Regions from separate parts of the Chitinibacter sp. ZOR0017 genome, predicted to be linked through region 1. Evidence: predicted binding sites of a transcription regulator. Region 1 holds the regulator's gene; each other region holds the start of a gene.
What was found. Region 1 encodes FliA, which starts transcription of late flagellar genes. Its sites were predicted from a motif close to GCTAAAGNTNNNNNNNNNNCNGCCGATAAT; they were not measured.
Positions count from the first base shown of each region.

Region 2: a site for FliA is predicted at 2,819-2,848, ahead of L991_RS11015 (LPP20 family lipoprotein). Genes of this name have one in related genera too.
Region 3: a site for FliA is predicted at 2,049-2,078, ahead of flgM (flagellar biosynthesis anti-sigma factor FlgM). Genes of this name have one in related genera too.

Region 1 covers NZ_JTLG01000002.1:24,648-29,099, forward strand. The annotation lists gene L991_RS00275 (ABC transporter permease) at 1-319, shown strand, start outside; gene L991_RS00280 (ABC transporter ATP-binding protein) at 322-1,092, shown strand; gene L991_RS00285 (MlaD family protein) at 1,089-2,135, shown strand; gene L991_RS16185 (ABC-type transport auxiliary lipoprotein family protein) at 2,132-2,707, shown strand; gene L991_RS00295 (RNA polymerase sigma factor FliA) at 2,746-3,486, shown strand; gene L991_RS00300 (flagellar motor protein) at 3,487-4,230, shown strand; gene L991_RS00305 (1-acyl-sn-glycerol-3-phosphate acyltransferase) at 4,379-4,452, shown strand, end outside.
Region 2 covers NZ_JTLG01000033.1:11,387-15,838, forward strand. The annotation lists gene L991_RS11005 (hypothetical protein) at 67-798, opposite strand; gene L991_RS11010 (flagellar assembly protein T N-terminal domain-containing protein) at 795-2,102, opposite strand; gene L991_RS11015 (LPP20 family lipoprotein) at 2,099-2,686, opposite strand; gene trmB (tRNA (guanosine(46)-N7)-methyltransferase TrmB) at 2,912-3,583, opposite strand; gene L991_RS11025 (thiazole synthase) at 3,851-4,452, opposite strand, start outside.
Region 3 covers NZ_JTLG01000021.1:336,845-341,296, forward strand. The annotation lists lysine riboswitch at 3-202, opposite strand; gene L991_RS08540 (hypothetical protein) at 313-873, shown strand; gene L991_RS08545 (type II secretion system F family protein) at 886-1,257, shown strand; gene L991_RS08550 (flagella synthesis protein FlgN) at 1,269-1,718, opposite strand; gene flgM (flagellar biosynthesis anti-sigma factor FlgM) at 1,718-1,990, opposite strand; gene fliW (flagellar assembly protein FliW) at 2,213-2,626, shown strand; gene L991_RS08565 (acetyl-CoA carboxylase carboxyltransferase subunit alpha) at 2,765-3,733, shown strand; gene tilS (tRNA lysidine(34) synthetase TilS) at 3,702-4,452, shown strand, end outside.

The DNA.
Region 1 (4,452 bases):
GCCGCTGCTGGCGATTTGGGCCTCAGTGATTGCCCTGTTGGGTGGCGCCATCGTCTTGCAAGGGTTTGGAATTCCCTTGCCCACCTTCTGGACGCAGCTCAGCGGCCAAGTGGCCCCGCTGGATATACTTACCGGGCTGATCAAAGCGGTGGCCTTTGGTCTGGTGGTGGCCTCGGTGGGTTGCTTGCGCGGGCTGAGCACCGGCAATGGCGCCAGCGCCGTCGGTGCCTCGACCACCCGCGCAGTGGTGCAGATTTTGGTCTTGCTGGTGGTGACCGACGGCCTCTTTGCGGTGGTGTTCTACCACCTGGGATGGTAAGCATGCAGCCAGCGATTCAGGTGCGCGGATTAAGTTGTGGCTGGGGCGAGCGGCTGATTTTGCGCGAGCTGGATTTTGATATTCAAGCCGGCGAAGTGGTGACCATTCTGGGCGGCTCGGGCTGCGGCAAATCCACCCTGCTTAAACACCTGATTGGCCTCTACCCACCGCTGGCCGGCAGCATACTCATCCAGGGTAATGAGCTGGTGGGCGCAGATAATCAGGCACGCGAGCAGATACTGCGGATGATTGGTGTGATGTATCAATCCGGCGCGCTATTTGGCTCACTCTCGATTTTGGATAATATCAAGCTCCCACTCGGCAGTTTCAGCCCGCTGGATACTGCGGCCATCGATACCTTGGCGCGCCTGAAGCTGCGGCTGGTGGGGCTGGAAGAATTTGCTGATTTTTACCCGGCTGAGCTTTCGGGCGGGATGCAAAAACGCGCGGCCATCGCCCGGGCGATGGCGCTGGACCCGCAGATTTTATTTCTGGATGAGCCCTCCGCTGGCCTTGACCCGGTCACGTCAGCCGAGCTGGATCAGCTGATCCGCCGGCTAGCCGAAACGCAAGGCGTAACTATTGTGGTAGTCACCCACGAGCTGGCCAGCATTGCGGCGATTGCCGATCGGGCCATCATGCTGGATAAATCCATCCAAGGTATTCTGGCCATCGACACCCCGGCCGCACTGGCGGCAGCTAGCGATCCACGGGTGGCCCACTTTTTCCACGCTGCGCGCCCCGCCCGCGCCGGCACAGCGAGTGTGTTATGAAGCAACCGTCATATTTTCGCTTAGGATTATTCATCATCCTCGCCATTTTGCTGGGCGCAGCCCTGCTGATCGGCGTGGGCAGTGGCCGCTGGTGGCAACCGCGCAGCACGCTGGAAACCTACTTCAATGAATCGGTAAAAGGCCTCGATATTGGCTCGAAAGTGCGTTACCGCGGGGTGGCGATCGGCGAAGTCACCGCCATTACTTTTACCTACAGCCGCTATCAAGGCGAGCTGCCCGCGGCCCAGCGCCAGCAATATGTCCTGGTGGAAGCCCAGCTTGATCATGCCATTCTGGGCGAACCGGCGGCGGGCGAGAGCGCACAAGCGCAGTTAAATCGCGAAATCAGCAAAGGCTTGCGGGTTAAACTTTCGCCGCAGGGCCTTACCGGCACCAGCTATCTGGAAATCGATTACGAAAACCCGCGTGATAATCCGCCCCTGCCCATTCAGTGGAAACCCGAAAATTTATATATCCCCTCGGCCAATAGCACGGTGAATCAGCTGGTGAGCAGTGCCCAAGATCTGATGGCCAAAATGCAGCGACTGGATCTGAATGAATCCATCGGGCTCTTTAACCAGACGTTACGCACCCTCAACACCAAACTTGATCAGCTCGATACTGCTAATCTCAGCCGGCAAAGCACCCAGCTCTTACGCACCGTCAATGGCCTGCCTCTGGCGCAAATTGCCAGTGAAAGCTCGGCCCTGATTCAGGAAGTGCGCACCAGCAATCAACAGCTGGGTACGATGCTGGCTGATCCGTCTCTACAACAGGCAGCGCGACATCTGGCCAGCGCCGCCCAATCGGCTGATCGCCTACTGTCGGGGCCGGAGCTAAGCCAAACCGTGGCGCGGCTTGATGCCATTACCGCTAGGCTAGATCGCCTGAGCGGCCAGCGCGAAGGCGATGTGCAGCAAATCATCGATAATCTCAATGCCACCAGTAGCAATCTGAAAGCCCTGAGCGAACAGGCCAAACAACGCCCCAGCTCGCTGCTGTTTGATCAATATCCACCGCGTTACACGCCGCCTAAGCCATGAAAAAACTGCTTTGTTTGTTGCTGCTGTGCTGCACTGCCTGCAGCTCTACCCCACCAGAGCGGCAGGACTTTCTGCTGCAAGCTAGCCGCACCGGCAGCGCCCAAAGTGCCCGTTTTGGCGCGCTGCAAGTGCAAGAGCTGCGCGCCGCGCCGCCCTTTCGCGATAGCGCACTGGTTTATCGCGAAACCGCGCAGCGCTTTGTGGCCGACCCCTACCACGGTTTTCTTGCCCCACCGCCAGTACAGCTGAGCCAAAACCTACGCCAATGGCTGCGCAGCAGCGGTTTATTTGCCCAAGTGCTGCCCAGCGCCGGCAGCGCCGCCAGCAGCTGGCTTTTGGAGGGCGAATTGCTCGCGCTCTATATCGATGTGAGCGATCCGGCTCAGCCGGCCGCAGTGCTGGAGCTGCAATTGCAGCTGCATCGCGGCACGCAAAGCTTTAGCTACCCGCTGGCGATCCGTGAAGCACTGGCCAGCGCCGAACCTGAGGCCGCCGCCGCCGGTCTGCAGCGAGCGCTGAGCCGCGCACTGACGCAATTAGAGCAACAACTGACTTCGTCAAAAGCGGATTAGTCAGCTACACTAAAAGCCGATTTGAATTCACCCGTCTTATGTCAGCTCACCGCGCCCTCTCCCTTTATCGCAGCACCCAAAGCAGCAGCGAAGAAGATCGCGTGCAGCAGCACGCGCCCTTGGTGCGCAAAATTGCCTATCACATGATGAGCAAGCTGCCGGCCAGCGTGGAAGTGGATGATTTGATTCAAGTTGGCCTGATGGGGCTCATGGAAGCAGCGCGCAATTTTGATCCGGAAGCCGGCGTGCTGTTTGAAACCTTTGCCAGCCAGCGCATTCGGGGCGCCATGCTCGATGAGCTGCGCAACGCCGACTGGCTCCCGCGGCAAGCGCGCAAAAACATGCGCGAGATCGAAAAAGCGATTGTCGCGCTGGAACAACAGCAAGGCCGCGCGCCCACCGAGGGCGAAGTGGCACGCCAGCTGGGCATTGAGCTGGCCGATTATCAAGCCATGCTGGGCGAAGCCCGCGGCCATCAGCTGGTGCATTACGAAGATTTCGAAGAAGATGGCGATAATGATCAGCTCGATCAGTATGCTGCCGATCACAAAGCCAACCCCATCGATATTCTGAGCGACGGCCGTTTTCGCGGTCAGCTGATCGAAGCCATTGGCCTCTTGCCCGAGCGCGAAAAACTGCTGATGGCGCTGTATTACGACGAAGAGCTGAATCTAAAAGAAATCGGCGCCGTACTGGGCGTTTCCGAATCAAGGGTGTGCCAACTGCATGCGCAAGCGGTGGCCCGTTTGCGCAGCAAACTCAAAGACTGGCTGAGTTAAATGGATAAAATCAGTGTATTTGGCATCATCCTCGGCCTGACGGCCATTGTGCTTGGCCACTGGCTGGAAGGCGGGCACATTGGCTCGTTGGTGCAATTTACCGCCTTTCTGATCGTGATCGGTGGCACCACCGGAGCGGTGATGCTGCAAACCGAAATGCGCCATTTCGTCGCCGGCATCAAAATGCTGCGCTGGATTTTTATCCCCCCGAATATGGATTTTCGCAAAATCCTCGCCACCTTGATGAATTGGGGCCAGCAGGCTCGTCGCGGTGGTTTGCTCGCGCTTGAAGCCTACGTCAATAGCGAAAAAGATCCGTTTGTGAAACGCGGCCTCACCATGGTGGTGGATGGCGCCGAGCCCGATACCGTGCGCCGCGCGCTGGAGCTGGATATCGATGCCTACGAAGACCAAGCCCGCGCCGCGATCAAAATCTGGGAGTCCGCCGGCGGCTACAGCCCCACCTTCGGGATTTTGGGCGCGGTACTGGGGCTGATTCACGTGATGGAAAACCTCACCGACCCATCCAAACTGGGCGCCGGGATTGCCGTGGCCTTTGTGGCCACCATCTACGGCGTGGGAGCGGCCAACTTATTGCTGCTGCCGATCGCCAATAAGCTCAAGCATTATGTGATGCTGGAAGTGCGCCGACGTGAAATGGTGGCCGAGGGGCTGGTGACCATCGCCAATGGCGAAAATCCGCGCCTACTCGAAAACAAGCTGGCAGGTTTCCTGCACCACTAATACCCGGGCAGGTATTATTCTAAAAGCATTACCCATCAAGACTTTTAGCGCAATACCCCAGCCCCACTTACCCCACCCCTACTGCCTCGCGGCAAAGCGGCCAGCCAGCCGCTATAGTCAGCTTATCCCACCCATCGCGGGGCAAGCCATGCAGACTTTGCTGCTCCTCAGCTGGCGCTTACTCGGCTGGCTTGATCTACTATTCTTTACCCTGCTGATGGT
Region 2 (4,452 bases), on a different contig from region 1:
GATACGCAGACCAAGCCAACAAAAAAGCCCGCAGTGCGGGCTTTTTTGTTTTTAAAGTTCAAGGCATTAAGGATAGCTGTATTGCTGCCAGCGCAATTCGGGATCGCGCACGATATAGATTTCCGGCGCAGGACTGGCGGCAGGCTTGATGACGGTTGTTTCACCCCAAGTTAGCCGTGGCTTGCCACTGCTGCCAGCACTACTGCTGCCGCTGCTTGCGCTCACCTCGTTCAAGCCTTTGGCCGGTGGCAGCACCTTACCCCCGGGCAGGCTGCTGGCAGGCATAACCCGCACCAGGCCAGGCGTCACTGCTTGCGATGACTCGGCGGCACCATGCCCACTACTTTTCTTGCTGCTGCCGCCATGGGCACTGCCAGCATGCGCGCTTGATTTACGCGCAGCGGGCGATTTGGAAGGCACATACACGCGCTGCACCGGCGTAGCACTACTGCTACCGTATTTGGGCGGTACATACTGCACCACCGGCGGCTCGGTAAACTGCGGCTTGGGCGCTTCGCCATGGGCCGCAGGCTTAGCTGGCTCGGCCTTGGTTTCCGTCTTAGCTTCGGCCTTTGTTTCGGCGGCGGCCGGCTTGGTGCTGGCTTTGGGCGCTTCACTGCCGTGCGAGCCGCTCACCTGCAACTGGCCTTTCAGATTATCCACCTTGGTAGGCGGGGCATTTTTAATGGCATGGCTTTCGGTTTTGGCCGGCGGCTTTTCCGCTGGTGTGCCATGGCCGGCTTCGGATGCCAGCACTAAGGCTGGCCAGCATAAACACAGGCTGAGCAGGGCTTTCATTTTTGACCTCCGCGTCCTACAAATCGCACATAGTCGCCCGCCTGCACCCCGCTGCCTTGCAAAATCCCGACAGAAAACAGCGGTTGCACCTGGGTGACATTCAGACTACCCACAATCTCTTCTGGCAAACCCAGCGACATGCTGGGCTCAAAACTAGCCGCGGCCAGCGGCAAACCACCGGGCGCCACACGATACACCTGCAAGCTATCGCCCACCCCTACTTTCGAGGTGGTGCCGGCATCGAAATACACGCGGTTTTTTTCTACCCGCGTGATCCGGGCTGAAAATGGAATACACGCAATGTCTTGCGTGATACGCCGGGCGGCTTCCTGCATTTTCTGTTCAATCAGCTGGCCGTAGGCGGTTTCTTTAAATCCTTCGGTGGCCATGCTGGTGGCGCGATCTTGCATGACCTGGCCACTGGCTTTTCCCGCCAGCCGATGCCGATTAACCAGCGCACCGGATACCCCATCAAACACAAATAATTCAAACTCAAACCGCCGCTCGGCCGGCGTAGCTTTAAGGCCCAGCTGGGTAAAATTCACCAGCGGGATATTCAGCTCCAGCTTGCGCTCACCCTCACGCAAATCATTGCCGTAGCTTGCCGCGTAGCGCTCACCACTGGTCGAGGTATCGCGCACGATACCGCCCACCACAAACTGCACCGCGTAGCGCCGAGCGAGTTCACGCACCCGCTCAGGCTGCAATAGGGGGTCGGCAAACTGTGGCTGTAAATCAAATGCCGCTTCGGACAATGCCTTTTGCGGCAAAAAACCACCGCTATCAAACAATTTGCGCATCAAATCCAGCTGGATGCCTTCCGGCAGCCGATCCAGATCGCGAGTTTGCGCCGGATGTTGCACCCACATATGCGCGAGCAAAAGCTTGCGCTTGTAATCGCCGCCGCCACACTGCACCGTCGCTGTCGCCGTTACCGCTGGCGCCGCTGCGGCCGTAGCCGCTGCCGGCGTGACGGTCGCGTTTTTAGCTTCCGCCGGCGCTGGTGGCTGCACATCGATGATGACGTGCAGAAAACCACTCTGGGTCGTCCACTCGCGCACCACCGTGTAATCCTGCGCCGGCGTGCCGCGGATTTGCGTATTGTCGCTAGTGCGTTGCTGGCCCTGCTGGCTATAGCTTTTGACTGTTGCGCCATTAAACAAAGCCGCATTTTCAAGGGCATCGGCAATCGCCTGCCGGCGGGCGACTTCTAAACCCTCGCTACCCAGCGGTGCAATGCCTTCATGTTGAGCCGCCCACAGCGGCGCTGCCAGCACGCAGCCGGCGATCAGCGTTCGAATCACAGTGACAGATAGAAATTCTGGCTAGGTAAGATGGCTGATTCTACCGGCATTGCCACCGGCTGTGGCACCGCCTTCATGGGCGCTGCCGCTGGGGTAGCTTCGCTGCCACCACTTTGGTGGCTAGCGGTTTGCGCTGCGCGATAAAATTCACCGCCCAGCGTGATTTCTAATGTGGTTTCAAAAGCGCCATCCGGCAGCGGCGTTACTGTGACCACACGAGCGCCACGCAGATACGATTCGACATAAGCACGGAAGCCATCATTATTCAGCGCCATCGCCGATACCGTACTGTTACCGGTGATTTTCACCCCGGATACGGTCTCGGCCAGCGTGCGATAAGCGTCGAGCTTCGAAGCACGCATCGCCAGCAAGCGGCGCTGTGAAGGCGATAAACCATCCATGGTTGGCATCGCGCCATAGCCCACTGCCGTGATTTTGCTTGGCAAGACCACCGGCGGATTGCTCACGCCCTCATCATGGCTTACCGTGGTTTTCCCACTGCTGGCACAAGCGGCCAGACCCAAGCTCAGCAGCGCCACCACCACGGTGCGCCAGCTGGCGGAAAACGTACGCATACGGGTCATCTTGTTCTCCTGACAATGTCATTAAGGCGATGCCTGACGATAGTTCCACTGTAGTCATCCGCTGGCGAAGCGCCAGTGCTTTACCGGCAGCAAACCGCTGACGCGGCGGATGGCCAAGTGGCCAGTTATCGCTTTATCGGCAGCCGCGGTTTTTTCTGCAGCCCAAACGCAACACGGCGGCATAAAAATGCCGCCGTGCCGAGTGCAAAGCTACCGAATCCGCGCTTATTGCTTGATAAACACCAGATCCCACACGCCGTGGCCCAGCTTGATACCACGGTTTTCAAACTTGGTGAGCGGGCGGTAATCGGGACGCTCGGCGTAGCCGGTGTCGCTGGTTGCGGTGTTTTTCAGCGTTGGCTCATTGCTCAGCACTTCCAGCATCTGAATCGCGTAGTCTTCCCAATCGGTAGCCAGATGCACATAGCCGCCGGCCTGAATGCGTGAAACCAGCAGCTTCACGAATTCAGGCTGAATCAGGCGGCGCTTGTTGTGGCGTTTTTTATGCCATGGATCGGGAAAGAAAATATGCGCACCGGCCAAGCTACCGGCTGGCAGCATGTTTTCCAGCACTTCGACCGCATCATGTTGCACGATGCGGATATTGCGGATGGCTTGCTCGCCAATCAGTTTCAGCAAGCTGCCCACACCCGGGGTATGTACTTCCACGCCCAGGAAATCGGTATCTGCGCGATGAACAGCGATTTCGGCCGTGGCCTGCCCCATGCCAAAACCGATTTCCAGCACCCGTGGCGCCTGACGGCCAAAGGCCGCATCCAGATCCAGCGCCTCTGGGCGATAATCCAGACAAAACTCTGGGCCGAATTGCTCCAGCGCTTTGGCTTGCCCGGTCGACAAATGCCCTTGGCGCAGCACAAAGCTGCGAATACGGCGCATAAATTTGCCTTCGCCAGCGGCTTCATCCTGCGGGCTGGTTTGCGGGTCGAGTTGCTCGTCGTTCATGGGGATTCCTTGCCATGTAAAACGCCGCCCTTGAGCGACAAGTGGCGGCGGTTTGGTATTCAATGGCGGTATTTTAATGCGCGGCGGGCGATTCACCAAATTTTGCGGTACCGGCCCGCTCGATCCAGCCAAGCTTTACCGGGGTATTAATCCGCAGGCTATACTTTTCATGGCCTGGCAGGCAATACCCAAGGCGTTCACTTATTTACTGGCGGCAATCATCCCGGTGACCGGGCTAGATGGATCGGCACTATACAGCTTGCGTGGCACACGGCCGGCGAGGAAGGCGTCGCGCCCGGCCTGCACTGCCAACTTCATCGCCCGTGCCATCCGTACCGGGTCTTGCGCGCCAGCAATGGCGGTATTCATCAAAATGCCATCGCAGCCTAATTCCATCGCAATCGCGGCATCAGAGGCGGTGCCCACACCGGCATCCACCAGCACCGGCACCTTGGCGGCTTCGATAATCAGGCGCAGATTCCACGGATTCAAAATCCCCATTCCCGAGCCGATCAGCGAGGCCAGCGGCATAATCGCGCAGCAGCCGATTTGTTCCAGCTCTTTGGCGATGATCGGGTCATCCGAGGTATAGACCATCACATCAAACCCCTCTTTCACCAGCGTTTCTGCGGCTTTCAGGGTTTCGCGCACATTGGGGAACAACGTGTTGGGGTCACCCAGCACTTCCAGCTTTACCAGCCGGTGATCATCGAGCAATTCGCGCGCCAGCCGTAGGGTGCGCACCGCGTCTTCGGCGGTGTAGCAGCCGGCGGTATTGGGCAGATAGGTAAACTGGCTGGGCG
Region 3 (4,452 bases), on a different contig from region 1:
TCATCACCAAGAGCACTCCAGCACCCCAATGCGCGGCAAGGCACACAGCGGGCTACTGACAGTCCAGGGGATTCAGCCCCTGCAACCAGCACCGGTGAATCGCATGTTCAACGGTACTTCGGCCTTGCACCCCCTGGTACTGCGTCGCGGAAACATGCGTTTCTCGGCAGTACGACCTGGGCAAGGCGCCTCTCTTGTCGTTCAGAGCCGATATTGTCGCGGCGAGCACGGCGCTTTGTCAAACGCTGGTCATGCCAGCTATCCTAAGCCAAGCCAGTACCGGCATCTTGATGCAGATCGAAACTAGACTCTATGGCCACCCAAATACTCCCGCTGGCCCTGCGCGCCCAGCTGCTGCAGCAATTAGCGGCCGGTGAGCGGGCCGGCTTAGCCCTGAGCCAAACACTGGCCAGCCGACACCTCCCCCCGCCCCTGCACGCGGGGCTAGCCCAAGTGCAGCGAGCGATTGCCCGCGGGGAAACCCTGAGTGGCGCAGGCGCGCGTGCCGGCTGGTTTAGCCTACCCATCGCCAGCCAGATTACCGCAGGCGAAACCGCTTGCTGCTTGGCCGCCGTGCTGCAGCGGCTGGCCGCACAGGAAAACCACTGGCTACTGTGCTGGCGCGAATGTCGTGCCCGGCTGGCGCTGCCGCTGTTGTTATTTTTGCTCAGTAGCCTACTCGCCCCCTTGCCTGCGCTGGCCGCAGGCACTCTCAGCTTAGGCTCCGCCTTAATGGGTATGTTGATAAAAGCATTGTTGATTATTGCTTTGCTGTATATACCTTGGCGGGTATATACAGCTATCCGCAATGAGCAGCCACACGGGCACTGGCTGCTGGCGGGGCTAATGCATATTCCAATTATCCAGCGCTAGTTGTGGGGTTCGTTGCTATGTCGCTGGCTCAACCACTGGGCGGGCCTCATTCAAGCGGGCATCGACCCAGCCAGCGCCAGCGTCCACAGCAAGGTAAGCATGCCCCTACCCCAGTTGCAACGCGAGTGCTTGCAACTGGGCCAATTGCTACAGCAAGGCATGGCGGTCAGCGTGGCGCTGTCCCAGCTGGGCTGGCCATGGCCTGCCAGCACCATCAGTCGCATTACCGTTGCGGAGGCCAGCGGCACTCTGGCCGATTTGCTGCTGAATTTGGCCGCAGAAATGCAGCACCAACAAAGCGCTCGCTTGCGCAGACTGAGCCGCCTTATTCCGAGAGTGCTGTATGTCTTAATTGGGGTAGGTATCGTGCGCGGCTTGCTGTAACGCCGCCGCGATTAAGCGCGATCCAGCGGACGACTGGCGGCGCCCTGATTACTGAGGCGACCATCGGCGCTATAGCCAATATCCGGGTTGCGCGCAGCCGCAAGGCTCGCCATCAGATGGCGGTTAACTTCTTCGTGGCTTTGAATCAATTGGCCGTTGCTACGATTGAGCATATCGGCTTGGCGTGCTTGCAGCAATAATTCTTGCCACAGCGGCAAAGCCTCACCTAAATGCGCTTCGATGGCATCGCTGCTCAGCCAGCCTTGTTGCTGGCAGTAAGCGCTGCGTGCGGCCGTGGCTTGTTCGAGGGCTTGCAAGGCGCGCAGTTTGGCTTCGATCAGCTTGGTAACGAGGTCAAACTGGCGTTGAATCAGGGCTTGTTGCTCTTGTTGCAAAATAGGCAACAGAAGCTGGACTTGGCTCAGCTCGGCGGCGAGCAAATCCGGTAGAACGTTTGACATTAGCGGGCCAGCAGCTCTTTCACGCTTGAGAGTAGGCCATCGGCAATGGCTTCAGGCTTGACCGCGAAGCGGCCTTCAGCGATGGCCGCACGAATTTGCGCCACTTTGTCGGCATCGAATGTGGCTTCGTTGCTGGCTACGCCAGATAGTTTGCTATTTACACTGCTGCTCACGGCAACCGTGCTGTCGGCTTTTTCGGCCGTACTGCTGCGCACTTCCGTGGGCTTGGCGCCCAGCCCGGCCAGTGGCTTACCCGAGTTGTCGATTTTCATGATGCTTCCCCTACCGTTAGCTACGGCGGCTTGAGTCGTCGTGATTGCTATTATGCCAATAATCGGCAGTAGCAGGAATTTCTTTAGCAATTCAACTGATTATCAGCCTATTCTAATACACTTTTTGCCCGCACAAAGGCAAAAAGATAGCCAGCACCGCGCTCATCCTTTAATGTAAACCGGATTATCTCATTCCACCCCGCTCTGGAGCTTGGTAAACCGATGAACGTTTTTCAAAGCCAGTTTGGTCCGATCGAAGTTGATCCCGACACCATTATTCATTTTCCGGCCGGCCTGCCCGGGTTTGAGCATTGCCATCAATTCAAATTGCTGCACGAAGAAAAACCCAATCCCAGCGTGTATTGGCTGCAATCGCTTGATGACGCTGAAGTTGCTTTCTCGATTGTGGGCGCCGAGCGTTTAGGTTTTAACTATGTGCTCAAGCTCAGCGACGAAGAATGCGCGCAAATCGAACTCACCGATGCCAGCGATGCCATGCTGTTTTTGATTCTCTCGCGCCCGGATGGTGAACCGATTCGCGCCAATACCCTCGCCCCGCTGGTGATCAATCTCAAAGCGCGCAAAGGCTTGCAAAAGCTGGATGTGAAAGCCGATATCGTCTTTAGCAACACCTGATTTGCCGCACCGCAACAGCTAAAACCCAGCCTGTCAGCTTGGTCACGGTGAGCTGTTGCTGTATGATTGCGCGAAATTTTAAGGCGGGATCGTGCCCGCCTGTCTGCGCTATCCGTGGCGCTTCTGGAGTTTTACAGCATGAAAACCACCTTCCTTGACTTCGAGCAATCGGTTGCCGAGCTTGAAAACAAGATCGAAGAGCTGCGCTACGTGCAGGACGATTCGGCCGTTGATATTTCGGTAGAAATCTCGCACCTGGAAAAGAAAAGCCAGGAATTAACCAAGAACATCTACGCCAAGCTCACACCGTGGCAGATTTCGCAGGTTTCCCGTCATCCGCAACGGCCTTACACCTACGATTACATCGCAGGTCTGTTTACCGATTTTCAGGAATTGCACGGCGATCGCGCCTTTGCCGATGATTTGGCGATTGTGGGCGGCTTGGCTCGCTTTAATGGTCAGAGCGTGATGGTGATTGGCCATCAGAAAGGCCGCGACACCAAAGAAAAAATCGCCCGCAATTTCGGCATGCCCCGTCCGGAAGGCTATCGTAAAGCCTTGCGCCTGATGAAACTGGCCGAAAAATTCAATATTCCCGTCATAACCTTTGTCGACACCCCGGGTGCCTACCCTGGGATTGGCGCGGAAGAGCGTGGGCAATCGGAAGCGATTGGCCGCAATCTGTATGAGATGGCCAAACTGCGCGTGCCGGTGATTTGCACGGTGATTGGCGAGGGTGGCTCCGGCGGTGCCTTGGCGATTGCCGTGGGTGACGTGGTACAGATGCTGCAATACTCAACCTACTCGGTGATTTCACCCGAAGGCTGCGCAACGATCTTGTGGAAAACCGCCGAGCGTGCCGCCGATGCGGCCGAAGCACTGGGCATTACCGCCAGCCGCCTGAAAACCTTGGGGCTGATCGATAAAGTGGTCACCGAGCCAGTGGGTGGCGCACATCGCAATCCGCAAGAAATGATGGCGACTTTGAAAAAATCGATTGCCGATTCGCTCAAAACCCTGAAAGCAAAAAGCGTCGACGAGCTCTTGGATGCCCGCTTCGATCGCCTGATGGAATATGGTAAGTTCAAAGAAGAAGCCAGCGCCTGAGTGGGCGCAGGCCAAGGCCTTTATCGCCGAGTTTTGTGAGCGTTCGCGCGCGCAAACTGAAACCAACAACGGGAGCTACGGCTCCCGTTGTGCCTTCCCGCGCCTGTGTGTGGGCTTTTCGGGCGGGCTCGATTCCACCGTGTTGCTGCACTGGTTGGCCGGCCTACAAGCCGAGCTAGGCTTTACGCTCAGCGCTGTGCATGTGCATCACGGCCTCTCGTCCAATGCCGGGCACTGGGCTGCGCACTCCCAGCAGGTGGCCAGCGCTCTGGACATCGAATGCACTGTCGTGCAGGTGAATGTCGCACGCGACAACGGGCTAGGCCTGGAAGGCAGTGCGCGCCAGCAGCGTTATCAGGTGTACGCGCAGCAAGACTGCGAGGCCATTGTGCTGGCCCATCATCTGAACGATCAGGCTGAAACCTTGCTACTGAATCTGCTGCGCGGCGCTGGCCCGGCGGGCCTGGCTGCCATGCCACGTGAACGGGCTGTGCAAGCCTCGCAGAATGCCGAAACCACAACAGCCCTACTGCGCCCCTTCCTAGGCATCAGCCGGGCCGAACTGGAAAACTATGCGCAGGCGCAGCAACTGCGCTGGATTAACGACGAAAGCAACGCCGACCCAAGCTTTAAGCGCAACCACATCCGCCAAGCACTGATCCCGACCATTGAGGGTATCACGCCACAAGCCTTAACCTTATTGGCGCGCAGCGCCATAC